DNA from 2 places in the Amycolatopsis sp. NPDC004169 genome. Region 2 is predicted to be linked to the other one. Evidence: riboswitches for the same ligand, from Rfam matches in the RefSeq annotation. Region 2 holds a riboswitch; the other holds the start of a gene.
The links. A riboswitch is a leader RNA that binds a small molecule or an ion and turns the genes downstream of it on or off. The one in region 2 is predicted to bind S-adenosylhomocysteine.
Positions count from the first base shown of each region.

Region 1: it holds a riboswitch for S-adenosylhomocysteine, as region 2 does, so the genes downstream of both, metH (methionine synthase) here and ahcY (adenosylhomocysteinase) in region 2, are expected to answer to the same signal.

Region 1 is NZ_JBEXMD010000021.1:137,740-145,701, forward strand. Features, by position in the region: gene ABZX11_RS26925 (FAD-dependent monooxygenase) at 1-423, shown strand, start outside; gene metH (methionine synthase) at 405-4,034, opposite strand; S-adenosyl-L-homocysteine riboswitch at 4,049-4,127, opposite strand; gene ABZX11_RS26935 (TIGR03619 family F420-dependent LLM class oxidoreductase) at 4,386-5,240, shown strand; gene ABZX11_RS26940 (sugar porter family MFS transporter) at 5,295-6,698, opposite strand; gene ABZX11_RS26945 (cellulose binding domain-containing protein) at 6,961-7,962, shown strand, end outside.
Region 2 is NZ_JBEXMD010000050.1:23,157-31,118, forward strand. Features, by position in the region: gene ABZX11_RS41455 (styrene monooxygenase/indole monooxygenase family protein) at 1-862, shown strand, start outside; gene ABZX11_RS41460 (Ku protein) at 951-1,847, shown strand; gene ABZX11_RS41465 (hypothetical protein) at 1,958-2,167, shown strand; gene ABZX11_RS41470 (hypothetical protein) at 2,540-2,695, opposite strand; gene ahcY (adenosylhomocysteinase) at 2,817-4,277, opposite strand; S-adenosyl-L-homocysteine riboswitch at 4,363-4,441, opposite strand; gene ABZX11_RS41480 (GNAT family N-acetyltransferase) at 4,473-4,955, opposite strand; gene ABZX11_RS41485 (hypothetical protein) at 4,952-5,611, opposite strand; gene ABZX11_RS41490 (diiron oxygenase) at 5,668-6,552, opposite strand; gene ABZX11_RS41495 (TetR/AcrR family transcriptional regulator) at 6,640-7,287, shown strand; gene ABZX11_RS41500 (DNA polymerase IV) at 7,442-7,962, opposite strand, start outside.

The DNA of each region.
Region 1 (7,962 bases), on a different contig from region 2:
CCGGAGCTGATGGCCCGGATCCCGCAGGCGCGCGAGTTCCACCTCGACTCGCTCAGCCGGGTCACGATCGACCGCTACTCCCGCGGCCGGGTCGTCCTGCTCGGTGACGCCGCTTACGGCAACACCCTCGGCGGCTTCGGCACCGGGCTGGCCGTCGTCGGCGCGTACGTGCTCGCGGGTGAGCTCTGCGCCGCCGGCGGCGAGCACCGGGTCGCGTTCGCCCGCTACGAGGAGCTGATGCGGGACTACGCGAAGGTGTCACAGCGCGGCAGCGCGGGCCCGTTCCTCGCGCCGCCCACGCCGCTGCGGATCAAGCTGCGGGACTGGACGTTCAAGTCCCGCTTCCTGCTCGGCCTGCTGCTCAAGGCGACCGACCGGTTCGCCACGGACATCGAGCTGCCGGACTACGCCTCGGGGTCGTAGGCCAGGTTCGGCCGCAGCCACTGCTCGACCTCGGCGACCTCGACGCCCTTGCGGCGGGCGTAGTCCTCGACCTGGTCGCGGCCGAGCCTGCCGACGGTGAAGTAGCGGGAGTCCGGGTGGGCGAAGATCAGCCCGGACACGCTCGCCGCCGGCGTCATCGCGAACGACTCGGTCAGGTCCATCCCGAGCTCGCCCGCCTCCAGCAGCGCGAACAGCTCGCGCTTCTGGCTGTGGTCGGGGCTGGCCGGGTAGCCGAGGGCCGGGCGGATGCCGCGGAACCGCTCCGCGTGCAGGTCCTCCAGCTTCGGCTGCGCGTCCGGCTCGAACCAGTCGCGGCGGGCCCGCAGGTGGATGTGCTCGGCGAACGCCTCGGCGAGCCGGTCGGCCAGCGCCTTGACCATGATGGCGCGGTAGTCGTCCTGCTCGGCCTCGTAGCGCGCGGCCAGCGCCTCGGCACCGTGGATGGCCACCGCGAAGCCGCCGAGGTGGTCGCCGATCGGGGCGATGTAGTCGGCCAGGCAGCGGTTCGCCCGGTCCTCCGGCTTGGCCGTCTGCTGCCGCAGCATCGGGAACTTGACGTGCGCGAAGTCGCCTTCGAGCAGGATGTCGTCGCCTTCGCTGTGCGCGGGCCAGAACGCGTACGCGCCCTTCGCGGTGAAGCTGCCGTCGGCGATGATCTGGTCGAGCAGCGTGTTCGCGTCGTCGAACAGCTCGCGGGCGACCGGCTGCTCCAGGATGGCCGGGTACTTGCCCTTGAGCTCCCAGGCCAGGAACAGGAACTGCCAGTCGATCATCTCGCGCAGTTCCGCGATGCCCGGCTCGACCACGCGCCGACCGGTGAACACCGGGGTCGGCAGGCCGTCGAAGGCCACCTTTTCGGGGTTCGCGCGAGCCTGCTCGAGGGTGAGCATCGGGCGGCGCTGCTTGCTGGCGTGCTGCTCGCGCAGCACTTCCTGGTCGGCCCGGTTCTTCGCGGTCAGCGCGATCGAGCGGTCCGGGTCGAGCAGGTCGGAGACGACGCCGACCACGCGCGAGGCGTCGAGCACGTGCACCGTCGCGTTGTCGTAGGCCGGGGCGATCTTGACCGCGGTGTGCTGCTTGGACGTCGTCGCGCCGCCGATGAGCAGCGGCATCTTCAAGCCGCGCCGCTGCATTTCGGTGGCGACCGCGACCATCTCGTCCAGCGACGGCGTGATCAGCCCGGACAGCCCGACCGCGTCGGCGCCTTCGGTCACCGCGGTGTCGAGGATCTTGCCGGCCGGCACCATCACGCCGAGGTCGATGACCTCGTAGTTGTTGCAGCCCAGCACGACCCCGACGATGTTCTTGCCGATGTCGTGGACGTCGCCCTTGACCGTGGCCAGCACGATCTTGCCCTGGCCGCCGGCCGAGGCCAGCCTGCCCTCCTGGCGCGCCTTCTCCTTCTCCGCCTCCATGAACGGCTCGAGGTAGGCGACCGACCGCTTCATCACGCGGGCGCTCTTGACCACCTGCGGCAGGAACATCTTGCCGGAGCCGAACAGGTCGCCGACGATCTTCATGCCGTCCATCAGCGGGCCCTCGATGACCTCGAGGGGCCGCGCGAACTGCTGCCGCGCCTCTTCGGTGTCTTCTTCGATGTAGTCCACGATGCCGTGGACCAGCGCGTGGGACAGGCGCTCGCCCACCGTGCCTTCGCGCCAGGAGAGGTCCACGACGCGCTTGGTGCCGCTGCCCTTGACGTTCTCGGCGAAGCTGACCAGGCGGTCGGTGGCGTCTTCGCGGCGGTCGAAGAGCACGTCCTCGACCAGCTCCAGGAGGTCCTTCGGGATGTCCTCGTAGACGGCGAGCTGGCCGGCGTTGACGATGCCCATGTCCAGCCCGGCCTTGACCGCGTAGTACAGGAACGCCGAGTGCATCGCTTCGCGCACCACGTCGTTGCCGCGGAAGGAGAACGACAGGTTCGAGATGCCGCCGCTGGTCCGTGCGCCGGGACAGCGCTCCTTGATCCGGGGCAGGGCCTCGATGAACGCCTTCGCGTAGCCGTTGTGCTCGGCGATGCCGGTGGCGACGGCGAGGACGTTCGGGTCGAAGATGATGTCTTCGCCCGCGAAGCCCGCCTTCTGCGTCAGCAGGTCGTAAGCGCGGGCGCAGATCTCCACCTTGCGGTCGGCGGTGTCGGCCTGGCCCTGCTCGTCGAAGGCCATCACGACGACGCCGGCGCCGTAGTCGCGGATCGTGCGGGCCTGGGCGAGGAAGGGCTCCTCGCCCTCCTTGAGGCTGATCGAGTTGACCACGCCCTTGCCCTGCAGGCAGCGCAGGCCGGCTTCGAGCACGCTCCACTTGGAGCTGTCGACCATCACCGGGATCCGGGCCACCTCGGGCTCGGTGGCGATCAGGTTGAGGAACGTCGTCATCGCCTGCTCGGATTCCAGCAGGTCGGCGTCCATGTTGACGTCGAGCAGGTTGGCCCCGCCGCGAACCTGCTCCAGCGCGACGTCGACCGCGCCCTGGTGGTCGCCGGATTCGATGAGCCGGCGGAACCGCTTGGAGCCGGTGACGTTGGTGCGCTCGCCGATCATCACGAACCCGGTGTCGGCCCCGATGCCGAACGGCTCGAGGCCGCTGAAGCGCGTGTGCGTGCGCGGCGCCGGCACCTCCCGCGGCGTGACTTCCTTCGCGGCCTCGGCGATCTTCGCGATGTGTCCCGGGGTCGTGCCGCAGCAGCCGCCGACCAGGTTGACCAGGCCTTCGCGGGCGAAGCCGCCGATCAGCCCGGCCGTCTCCTCCGGTGTCTGGTCGTAGCCGCCGAACGCGTTCGGCAGGCCGGCGTTGGGGTGGCAGGCGACGTAGGCGTCGGCGATCCGGGCGAGCTCCTCGACGTGCGGGCGCATCTCCTCCGCGCCCAGCGAGCAGTTCACGCCGACGACCAGCGGTTTCGCGTGCTCGATCGAGCTCCAGAACGCCTCGACGGTCTGCCCCGACAGCGTCCGGCCGCTGAGGTCGACGATGGTCACCGAGATCCACAGCGGCAGCTCCGGCGCGACCTCGCGGGCGGCGGCGATGGCGGCCTTGCAGTTCAGCGTGTCGAAGATCGTCTCGATGAGCAGCAGGTCGACGCCGCCCTCGGCGAGGCCGGCGATCTGCTCGGCGTAGGCGGCCTTGACCTGCTCGAACGTGACCGCCCGGTACGCCGGGTCGTCGACCTTGGGCGACAGGCTGAGGGTGACGTTGAGCGGCCCGATCGAGCCGGCGACGAACTTGCCGCCTGCCTCGTCGGCGGCCTGGCGGGCCAGCTGCGCGCCGCGGACGTTCATCTCGTGGACGTAGGCCTGCAGGCCGTAGTCGGCCTGGCCGATGCTGGTGGCGGTGAAGGTGTTGGTGGTGGTGATGTCCGCGCCCGCGGCCAGGTACTGGCGGTGGACGTCGAGGATGACGTCCGGGCGGGTGAGGTTCAGCAGGTCGGGGTCGCCGGTGACGTCGTGGGTGTGCTCGCCGAAGCGGTCGCCGCGGTAGTCGGCCGGGGTGAGCCCGGCGCCCTGCAGCATGGTGCCCCAGGCACCGTCGAGCACGGCGACCCGCTGGTCGAGCAGCTCACGCAGGCGCGCCTCTGACTGGTGCGGGGTGTTCACCGGCAGCCTCCCTTGGTCGGGAGGCGCCCTTGGTTGGTCATTCCCGGCCGAGCGTGGCGGACCCCGTGGTCCGTTGCAGCGCCTCTCGACCTGTGGTCCACGGTATCGGAAACGGGCCCCGGTACGCCATCCCGCCCCGCCGCCGTGTCCACGGACTGGGACATCTTCTGTCCACAATGGATCATCCGGGTCACCCCGCACCTCCGTCGGCCGATCGCGCACCACTGCCGCCGCCGAGTGTGACAGCCCGGCATCGAGCCCCCCTCAAGGCCACCCGGAGCAGTCGATCGATTGCGAAGCGTGACAACCGGTCACCTTGAAAACTGAAACACGTTCTAATACGCTCCGCGGGTGGACTACGGAATCGTGCTGTTCACCAGCGACCGGGGAATCACCCCGGCAGCCGCGGCGCGCGCCGCGGAAGCCGCGGGGTTCTCGACCTTCTACGTCCCCGAGCACACCCACATCCCGGTGAAGCGCGAGTCACCGCACCCGCGCACCGGGGACGCGTCACTGCCCGACGACCGCTACAGCCGGACGCTCGACCCGTGGGTCGCGCTGGCGACGGCGGCCGCGGTCACCGAGCGGATCCGGCTCTCCACCGCCGTCGCCCTGCCGGTCGAAAGCGACCCGATCACGCTCGCCAAGACGATCGCCAGCCTCGACCACCTCTCCGGCGGCCGCGTCACGCTCGGCGCCGGCTTCGGCTGGAACGTCGACGAGCTGACCGACCACGGCGTGCCCGGGAACCGCCGCCGCACCGCGCTGCGCGAGTACCTCGAGGCGATGCGTGCACTGTGGACGGAGGAAGAAGCCGCCTACACCGGGGAATTCGTCTCGTTCGGCCCGAGCTGGGCGTGGCCGAAGCCGGTCCAGGCGCACATCCCGGCGGTGCTCGGCGCGGGTCCGTCCGAAAAGACGTTCCGCTGGATCGCCCGGCACGCCGACGGCTGGCTCACCACCCCGGCCGACACCGACCTGGACGGGCACGTGGCCCTGCTCAAGGGAATCTGGGCCGACGAGGGCCGTGCCGGCGCCCCGCTGATCCACGCGCTCGGCGAGCGGCCGGACCCGGACCGCCTGGCGCACCTGGATTCCCTGGGCGTCACCGAGACGATCTTCGGTCTCCCCGACCGCTCCCCGGAAGAAGTCGAGGCGTGGATCGGCCGGCTGGCCGGGAAGCTCACCCCCGCCCCGGCACACTGAAAACCGGCGGGACACGGACGCCTCCGTGCCCCGCCGGCGATCGACCCCCCGGGGTCAGCTCTTGACGGCCGCGACGCCTTGGCGCGCCCGCAGGTCGAGCTCGATCTGCTCCAGCGTGCGGCCCTTCGTCTCCGGCACCAGCCACTTGGTGAGCACGAACAGCACCACGTTGATCCCGGCGAACAGGAACATCGAGCCGCCGATGCCGAGCGACTTCGGGTCGGAGATGATCGGGAACACCGCGCTCACGATGCCCGTCGCCGCCCACAGGACCACGCTGCTGACGCCCATGCCCGCCGCCCGGTACTTCAGCGGGAACACCTCGGACATCATCACCCAGACGACCGCGCCCCAGCCGAGCTCGTAGCCGACCAGGTAGAGCACCATCATCACCAGCATCAGCAGGCCGCGCGTGCCGGTGTCGTGGACGTTCAGCACCACCAGGCCGGCCGCCACCAGGGTGAGCACCATGATGACGTTGCCGATGAGCAGCAGCGGCTTGCGGCCCCAGCGGTCCACCACGAACACGACCCACGCGGTGAACAGGAACTTCGTCACGCCCAGCAGGACGCCGGAGAGCAACGCCGCCTGCGTGGCGAAGCCGAGGCCGATGAGCATCGTCGGGAAGTAGGCGTTGATCGCGTTGACCCCGCTGAACTGCTGGCCGATCGCGAGCAGCAGCGCCACCACGAGCATCGGCCGCACGAACCCGGAGAACAGGTCGCGGATCCGCGGCTTCTCCTCGGTGTCGAGCCGGATGACCTCGTGGATCGTCGCGAGTTCCTCGTCGAGGTCCACTGTGCTCCCGTGCGCGCTGGCCAGCACCCGCCGGGCCTCCTCCTCGCGGCCGTTCTTGACCAGCCAGCGCGGCGTCTCCGGCAGGAAGACCAGCCCGGCGAGCAGGACCACCGCGGGCACGATCGCGCCGGCGAACATCCAGCGCCACGCCGAAATCGGGCCGAGCCAGTAGCTGACCAGGAACGCGATCAGGATGCCCAGCACGATGAAGATCTGGTTGAGCGCGCCCATCGCGCCGCGCCACTTCGCCGGGGCCAGTTCGGACAGGTAGGTCGGCACGGTCGACGAGGAAAGGCCGATCCCCAGCCCGATGACCAGCCGCGAGAGCACCAGCAGCAGGAACGTCGGCGAGACGCTCGCCGCCAGCGTACCGACGATCACGATGCCCGCGGCGACCATGATCGTGCGGCGCCGGCCGAGCGCTTCGTTGGTGCGGCTGGAGAACAGCGCGCCGCCGATCGCCCCGACCGACAGGCTCGCGGTGATCACGCCCTTGTCCCAGCTCGTCAACGCCCACAGTTTCCCGATGAACGGGAGCACCCCGGAGATCACGCCGAGGTCGTAACCGAAGAGGATGCCGCCGAGCGCGCCGAAGAAGTACAACGTGGTGCGGTTGATGTGCCGCACCGGCGCCGTCTGCGTCCTTGACTGATCGGTCATGTGCCGGGTCGCCTCTTTCGTAGGTCCAGTCCAGCCAGGGGCCACCACACTCACACGCCGGAAAATGGCGGGCAAGAAGGTCCGCGATAACAATTCAGAAACCTGATCGACGTTCACGTATGTGATTCCGACAAACCCGGCGGCAGCCGGCTCGGAATCCACTGTGGACTGTCCCGCTCACCGAAATCGTCGAACGCTTTACAACGCTCGGAACGCTGGTTTACCGTCGCTCTGGAAGCGCTCCCAGAAGGTGGAGGCCACTGTGCACACCGTCGTGCCGAAAACTCATTCCCCGTCCGCGTCCCGATCAGCGAGACGGCTCTTCGTCTCCGCGCTCGCCGTTCTCCTGCCCGCCGCCGTCGCGGTCACCCTCGGCGCGCCCGCCTCCCCGGCAGCTCCGGCCGCGGCCACCACGACGTGGCGCAACGCGGAAATCGCCGGCGGCGGGTTCGTCCCGGGGATCGTCTTCAACCAGAGCGAACCCGGGCTGGTCTACGCCCGCACCGACATCGGCGGGGCGTACCGGTGGAACACCGCCACCGGGCGCTGGCTCCCGCTGCTGGATTCCGTCGGCTGGACCGACTGGGGCCACAACGGTGTCGTCAGCCTGGCCACCGACGCGCTCGACCCGAACCGCGTCTACGTCGCCGCCGGGATGTACACCAACAGCTGGGACCCGAACAACGGCGCGGTCCTGCGCTCGGCCGACCGCGGCGCCACCTGGCAGGCGGCGGCCCTGCCGTTCAAGCTCGGCGGCAACATGCCCGGGCGCGGCATGGGGGAACGGCTCGCGATCGACCCGAACCGCAACAGCGTGCTCTACCTCGGCGCCCCCAGCGGCAACGGGCTCTGGCGCAGCACGGACTCCGGCGTCACCTGGGCGAAGGTGACCGCCTTCCCCAACCCCGGCACCTACGTCCCCGACCCGAACGACACGACGGGGTACTCCAGCGACAACGAGGGCGTCACCTGGGTGACGTTCGACCCGTCGACCGGCACCCGCGGCAGCACCACGCAGACGATCTACGTCGGCGTCGCGGACAAGCAGAACACCGTCTACCGCAGCACCGACGGCGGCACGACGTGGGCGCGGCTGCCCGGCCAGCCCACCGGCTACCTGGCGCACAAGGGCGTTCTCGACAGCGCCGGCGGCTACCTCTACCTGGCGACCAGTGACACCGGCGGCCCGTACGACGGCGCGAAGGGCGACGTCTGGAAGTACGCCACGAAGACCGGGACCTGGACGCGGATCAGCCCGATCCCC
Region 2 (7,962 bases):
CATCCACGGCGTGATGACGTCCGAACTGGACGCGCTGACCCGGCTCTACGACCTGGTGATCATCTCGGCGGGCAAGGGCGAGCTGGTCCAGCTGTTCGACCGGGTGCCCGAGCGCTCGCCGTACACGCGGCCGATGCGCGCGCTGTCACTGGCCTACGCCCACGGCGTGGGCCGCCGTCCGGAGCACCCGGACAAGCTGGGGGTGCGGTTCAACATCGTCCCCGGCGTCGGCGAGCTGTTCATGATCCCGGCGTACACGCTGAGCGGGAACTGCGACATCCTCTTCTTCGAGGGCGTCCCCGGCGGGCCGCTGGACTGCTTCGGCGACCACCCGGGCCCGGACGAGCACTTCCGGCGGCTGCTGGACCTGATGCGGCAGTTCGTGCCGTGGGAGTACGAGCGCTGCCGCGACGCCGAGCTGACCGACGCGAAGGCGACCCTGGCGGGCGGGTACACGCCGGTGGTCCGCCACCCGGTCGGCACGTTGCCGGGCGGGGCGATCGTGCTGGGCATGGCCGACGTCGTCGTGGCGAACGACCCGATCACCGGGCAGGGTTCGAACAACGCGAGCCACTGCGCGGCGACCTACCTCGACGCGATCGTCGAGCGCGCCGACCGGCCGTTCGACGCCGCCTGGATGGAAGCGACGTTCGAGCGTTACTGGGAGTACGCCCGGCACGTGACCGAATGGACGAACGCGCTGCTGCTGCCGCCCCCTCCGCACGTGCTCCAGATCCTCGGGGTGGCGGGGGAGAATCCCGCGGTCGCCCGCCGGTTCGCGAACGGATTCACCGATCCGGCGGACTTCCAACACTGGTTCATGGATCCGGCACTCTGGGAGAAATACCTGGCAGAGGTCTAGATCGCCGCCGCGGCGGACTGTCGCCGGGGGACGTTTCGGGCTACGGTTGTCACGTAGCGTGAAGACGACACCCCCGGAGGTGCTTGGCATGCGGGCGATGTGGAAGGGCTCGGTGTCCTTCGGGCTGGTCAGCATCCCGATCCAGATGTACGCGGCCACCGAGAACAAGAACGTCTCCCTGCGCCAGGTGCACGAGGCCGACGGCGGCCGCATCCAGTACAAGCGGTTCTGCACGATCGACGGCCAGGAGGTGCCGTACGCCGAGATCGCCAAGGGCTACGAGCTGCCCGACGGCGAGATGGTGGTGATCACCGACGCCGAGATGGCCGAGCTGCCGCTGGCCACCCAGCGCACGATCGACGTGCTGGAGTTCGTGCCGCTGGAGTCGATCGACCCGATCCAGTACGACCGCACGTACTACCTGGAGCCGCAGAAGAACGCGGTGAAGCCCTACATCGTGCTGCGGGACGCGCTGCACAAGTCGAGCCAGGTGGCCATCGCGAAGGTCGCGGTCCGGCAGCGGGAGAGCATGGCGGTGCTGCGCGTGCACGCCGACGTGCTGGTGATGACGACGATGCTGTGGCCGGACGAGGTCCGCGAGCCCGACTTCCCGTTCCTGCGCGACGACCCGCCGCAGATCCGGCCGCAGGAGCTCACCATGGCCGGGTCCCTGATCGATTCACTGGCCGAGCCGGTGTTCGAGCCGGAGAAGTACCACGACCACTACCGCGAGGCCCTCGAAGAGATGATCGAGGCCAAGGTCGCGGGCGACGAGACGACCAAGCCCGCCGCCGTCACCGCCAAGGCCGACGTCGTCGACCTGATGGCGGCGCTGCAGGCCAGTGTGGACGCCGCGAAGAAGTCGCGGCAGTCCGCTTCGGAGGGTGCGGGGAAGGCGCCCGCCGCGGCCGAGGTGTCCGATGAGGACGCACCGCCGGCCAAGAAGAAGCCGGCGGCGCGCAAGCGGGCGCCGAAGTCCGCCTGAGCGTCCCGGACGGGTGGTTGTGCCGACACGCCGGACCGCTGCCGGGTCCGCGCGCTTCCCGGTCCTACCGTGGGGGCACGTGGTCCACGAGCGCGGAAAGGCGGCCGGTCATGGAGTGTGCCTCTTGTGATGCGGGGATCGATCACTGCCACGGCACGCTGGTGGTCCACCCGGAAGGCGGATTCGCCGAGTGCACCGACCCGGCGTGCGCCGACGGCGACCGCGTGCGGCACGGGCTGATCGTGGACTGCCAGGGCGTCGGCGGCGGGTGCGGGTGCGCCACCGCGCCGCGGAAGTCCTTGCTCCGCCAGGCTTCCTGAGCCTCCCGCCAGCTGAGCCTCCCGCCAGGATCCGTGCGGGCCTTCCCGGCCGGGCTGTCGCCCGCCGGGGAGGCCCGCACGGCGTTCGGATCCCGTCAAGACGGTCACACGATCGTGTATGCAGCTGTGTACAGCGGCCTGGCGATGTGCTAACACTAACGGGGTCCTTCGGCTCTCCCTCCCCCTCGGAGCCGGAGGACCCTTTCATTTCCGGGCATCCCGCGTTGCGGGGTGTCCGTTGTGGATCCGCCGACGCCGCCCACGGGGTGGGCCGCCGGTGTGTTTTTCACCGTCGAAGGGCCGGAAACGGCCGAACGGCCCGACGCGGACGGCTTTCGCCGCCACGCGCCGGGCCGTGGTGCGGTCTCGGGATCAGTACCAGTGCGCCCGGCCACCGATCCGGCGGCCGGTGCCGCCCAGGATGGCCAGTGCCACGCCGGCCACCGCGAGAATGATACCGATGGTGTACAGCACCGGGATGCCCACGATGAACCCGATGACAAGCAGAATCACACCGAGGATGATCACTTGACACACTCCTTCGCATGAGACCCGGCCCGGCTCCGTGCCGTCCGGGCGGATGCGCTCTCGCCGGGAGGATGGCCAGTTTCCCGATAAACCAAACTACGGCGAATGGAGCAACCTTGCGTCAGTACCGGTAGTGATCGAGCTTGTACGGACCTTCGACGTCGACGCCGATGTACTCGGCCTGCTGCTTCGTGAGCTTGGTGAGCTTCACCCCGAGCGCGTCCAGGTGCAGCCGGGCCACCTTCTCGTCGAGGTGCTTCGGCAGCCGGTGGACGTCGGTGGCGTACTCGCCGGGCTTGGTGAACAGCTCGATCTGCGCGATCGCCTGGTTGGTGAAGGAGTTCGACATCACGAACGAAGGGTGGCCGGTGGCGTTGCCGAGGTTCATCAGGCGGCCCTCGGACAGCACGATGATCGCGTGGCCGTCGGGGAAGGTCCACTCGTGGACCTGCGGCTTGATCTCGTTCTTCTCGATGCCCGGCAGCTTCGCCAGCCCGGCCATGTCGATCTCGTTGTCGAAGTGCCCGACGTTCGCGACGATCGCGTTGTGCTTCATCCGGCTCATCTGGTCCGCGGAGATGATGCCGAAGTTGCCGGTGGTGGTGATGAAGATGTCGCCGGTGGCCACCACGTCGTCGAGCTCGACGACGTCGAGCCCGTCCATCGCCGCCTGCAGCGCGCAGATCGGGTCGATCTCGGTGACCGCGACCCGGGCGCCCTGACCGCGCAGCGCTTCGACCGCGCCCTTGCCGACGTCGCCGTAGCCGCAGACGACCACGCGCTTGCCGCCGATCATCACGTCGGTGGCCCGGTTCAGGCCGTCCACAAGGGAGTGCCGGATGCCGTACTTGTTGTCGAACTTGGACTTCGTCACCGAGTCGTTGACGTTCATCGCCGGGAACAGCAGCTCGCCGTCCTTGGCGAGCTTGTAGAGCCGCTTGACGCCGTTGGTCGTCTCCTCGGTGACGCCGCGGATCTCCTTGGCCATGGCGGTGAAGCGGCCGCCGTCGGCGGCCAGGCTCGCGCGCAGGGTGTCGAGGATGATCCGGTACTCCTCCGGGTCCTCTTCGGACGGTTGCGGGACGACGCCGGCCGCCTCGAACTCGACTCCCTTGTGGACGAGCAGGGTGGCGTCGCCACCGTCGTCGAGGATCATGTTGGGGGCCAGCCCGCCGGGGAAGGCGAAGAGCTGGTCGGTGCACCACCAGTACTCCTCGAGCGTCTCGCCCTTCCACGCGAACACCGAGGTGCCCGCCGGGGCGTCGACGGTGCCCTCCGGGCCGACGACGACCGCCGCGGCCGCCTCGTCCTGCGTGGAGAAGATGTTGCAGGACACCCAGCGCACCTGCGCGCCCAGGGCGACGAGGGTCTCGATGAGCACCGCGGTCTGGACGGTCATGTGCAGGGAGCCGGCGATGCGGGCGCCCTTCAGCGGCTGCGCGGCGGCGTACTCGCGGCGGATCGCCATCAGGCCGGGCATCTCGTGCTCGGCCAGCCGCAGCTGCGTGCGGCCGGCGTCGGCCAGGGACAGGTCGGCCACGGCGAAGTCGAGGCCGTTTCGGGTCTGCAGTTTGTCACTCATGCTTCGGTGCACTCCGGAGTTCGTCGGGATGCGCTCGGGAGGCAGCACGGAAGCCCGTGCGGACACAAAGAAGAAGGCACCTCCCTCGCGGGAGGCGCCCTTGGAGTCGTGGTCTCGGGCCGAGCGTGGCGGAAGTGGATTCCGTCGCAGCGCCTCTCGGCCCGGATCCAGGATGGCAAAGCCGCGACGAGGCTGTCAAGCGAGCGATCGGGCCATGAGAACGTCGTCGACGTCCGTGCCGTCGAGGTGGAATTCGCCGCGCAACACGCCTTCGACGACGAACCCGCAGCGCTCGTACACCCGGCGGGCGCCGGTGTTCGGCCCGAGCACGCGCAGCGTCACCTTGCGCGCGCCGCGGCGGCCCGCCTCGGCGACGGCGGCCTCGACGAGCCGCCCCGCGATGCCGAGCCGCTGCCGGTCCGGGTCGACGGCGAGCCCGTCGATCACCACCACGTGCCGGTGGGCCGGGATGCCGAACCCCTCGCCGAGGCGGACGTACCCGGCGACGACGCCGTCCTGCTCGGCGACCAGGACGTCCTCGGGCCGCGTGCCGTCGCCGAAGAACGGGGTGCCGGGCGGCGGCGCGGGCGCGGGGGAGACGTCCGGGGTCCAGGTGCGCTCGTCGAGCTTCGCGAGCGCGGCTTCGTCCTCGGCGCGGGCGGTCCGGATGGTGATCACCGGGTGAGTATCGCCCACGCCTCTTCGACGATCGCAGCGATTTCCCGCGGGTCGCGGTTGCCCTCGGAGCTCAGGCTCTTCAGGGTCACGGTCAGGTCGGTGCCGGTGCGCTGGCAGGTCCGCACGGAGGACCGTTCCGGGTCCGGCGCCGAGCCGGCGCTCACCGGGTCGTGCTGCACCAGGCACTGCACATCCCCGAAGGTCACGAGTTCGGTACCCGGGGCGGCCAGGCCCAGCGCTTCGGCGTCCTCGTACGGCGCGATGAGCCCCGGCGAAGGCGCCCGGACCGCGAGCAGCTGGATCGTGCGCCGGAGCTCATCGTCCTGGTACTGCTGGACGACCGCGCCGGCGCCGCCGTAGGCCGCCGACACGCGGGCCGCGGTCTCCCGGTCGCTCTTCCCGACCCGGTCGATGAGCGGCTGCCCCCGGTCCTTGCCGACCTTCGCGATCGCGTCCTGGGCGCGGCCGAGCCCGCCGAGGCTCGCCGGCGCGGTCAGCGGCCGCCCGCTCGGGCCGCCGAGCAGGCCGAGCACCAGCCACGGCACGCCGACCAGCAGCGCGCCGGCCACGAAGCCGAGCAGGCCGGTCACGGCGGGGCGGGCGAGCAGGGAGCGGCGGGGTGGGACGGGGTGCCACCCCGGGGGATCGGCGGTCATCCCGCCATCCTGGCGCTGTCCGGAACGTCGCGGAACGGCAATTCCGCCCCCGGCGTTCAGAGCAGGTGCGCGCGCCGCCAGATGCCCTCGGAGCGGCCGCCGATCAGGCCCGCCTCGCGCAGGAACGGCACGATCTTCTCGGCCATCCAGCGGCGGGTCTCGTGGAAGTGGGGGTTGGCCAGCGCCGCGGCGCGGCCTTCGCGCGGGTCGATCCCGACGCTGCGGTAGATCCGCGCGTCGACCATGCTGTCGATCACGCCGAACGCGACCAGCGCGGTCCGCAGCCGGTGCCGGTGCAGTGCCGCCTTCGACAGCTTCGGCGTCTCGCGCAGCACCTCTTCCTTGGCGAACCGGACGTGCCGGGCCTCCTCGACCACGTGGATGCGGTTGACCGAGCGGATCAGCGGCTGGATGCCGTCGTCGTCCATCATCGACCGCTGCAGCCGGTCGGTGGTCTCCTCGGCGACCAGCACGCTGGCGAACATCGACGGCCCGGCGGCGGTCGCGCCGAACACCTTCGCGGCGCGGTGGACGACCTTGGGGACGCCGTAGCGCGGGACGCCGAGCCGGTCGGCGGTGCGGGCGAACATCACCGAGTGCCGGGTCTCGTCGCCGATCTCGGTCATCGCGTACTGCGCGTGCTCGCTGCGCGCGTCGAGGTCGAAGACGTACCGGGCGAGCAGCTGCATGAGGACGATCTCGAACCACAGGCCGACGCTCATGATGCTGGCGATCTCGTGCTTGGACAGCTCGATCCGCTGCTCCGGCGTCAGTTTCGCCCACAGGTCGGTGCCGTAGAGGGAGACGCGTTCGAGCGGCATGTAGGCCTTGCCCTCGGCGAGCGGCGCGGCCCAGTCGATGTCGACGTACGGGTCGTAGGAGTTCTTCGCGGAACTCTTGAGCAGGCGAGCCGCGGTGACGTCCCGGTCCTCGACGCGCATGGGGTGCCTCCGCAAGTAGGGGGTACAAGGTGTACTAGCTACTTCGGGAGCGTACACCGCCCGGCGGGGTGTGAGTAGGCTTTCGCCGTGACCAAGGTCGACGGACGGGCGACGCGCTGGGCGGGCCAGCAGGAACGCCGGCGCGCGGAGTTCGTCGACGCCGCACTGACGGCGATCGCCGAGCACGGCCCGGACGTCTCGACCGAGCAGATCGCCGAGCGCGCCGGCGTCGCCCGCACCCGTCTGTACCGGCACTTTTCCGACGCGGCGGACCTCCGCCGGGCGATCGCCCAGCGGGCGGCGGAGCTGGTGACGGCCGACCTGGCGCCGCTGTGGCACCCCGAGGGCTCGCCGAACGAGATGATCTCCACGGTGATCGCGACGCACCTGCGCTGGCTGACCGAGCACGCCCACCTGCACCGCTACCTGACCCGGGGCGTCCCGGACGGCCCCGACGTCCGCGGCGCGATCGCCCGGCACCTGAGCAGGTTGTTCGCGGGGTACCTGACGGCGTTCGGCCTCGACCCGGCCCCGGCGGACACGATGGCGTTCGGCCTGGTCGGCTACGTCGAATCGGCGACGACCCGCTGGCTGGACCACCCGGGCACGCTCAGCCTGCCCCAGCTGACGGCCCAGCTCACCGGCACGATCTGGGCGATGCTGGACCACACGCTGCGGGCCGGCGGGGTGGAACTGGACCCGGACCGGCCGTTGCCGCTGCCCGAGGGGCTTTAGTCTTCGCAGGGGAACCCGGCCCGCACGCGCGGGCGGGCTTGCGGGTGTCGCTCGCGGGACTGCAGCGGTGGGTGCTGTGGCGCTATGAGCCGCAGACGCGCGGGGTGGCCGCTCCGGCTCCGCCGCCGTGGTCGGCGTGGGCGCGCCTCCCGGTTCAGTCGCCTTCGCGGGGAAACTCGGCCCGCACGCCCAGCAGCCGCACCGGGCGGGTCAGCTCGAACATCCCCAGCACCTCGCGCGCCGCCCGGTCCAGCTCTGCCGCGTCCGAGGTCGGCTCCGGGAGCGTGATGCTGTGCGTGTGGGTCAGGAACGGCGCGAACCGGACCTTCACCGCCACCCGCGCCGCCGGGCGGCCCTCCTCGAGCACGTCCTGGGTCACCCTCTTCGCCAGGGCCGAGACCTCGGCCGCCATCTCCGCCGGGTCCGTCAGGTCCTGCTGGAACGTCGTTTCGCGGCTGCGGGACCGGGCCACCCACGGGGTCGCGCTGACCTCGGCGTCGCTGATGCCGCCGCCGAGCAGGCGCAGCCACGGCCCGGTCTTCGGGCCGAAGCGGGCCGCCAGCTCCGCCGCGTCCGCGCCCGCCAGGTCGAGGACCGTTTCGATCCCCAGCGCGGCGAGCTTCTTCGCGGTCTTGCCGCCGATGCCCCACAGCGCGTCCGTCGGGCGGGCCGCCA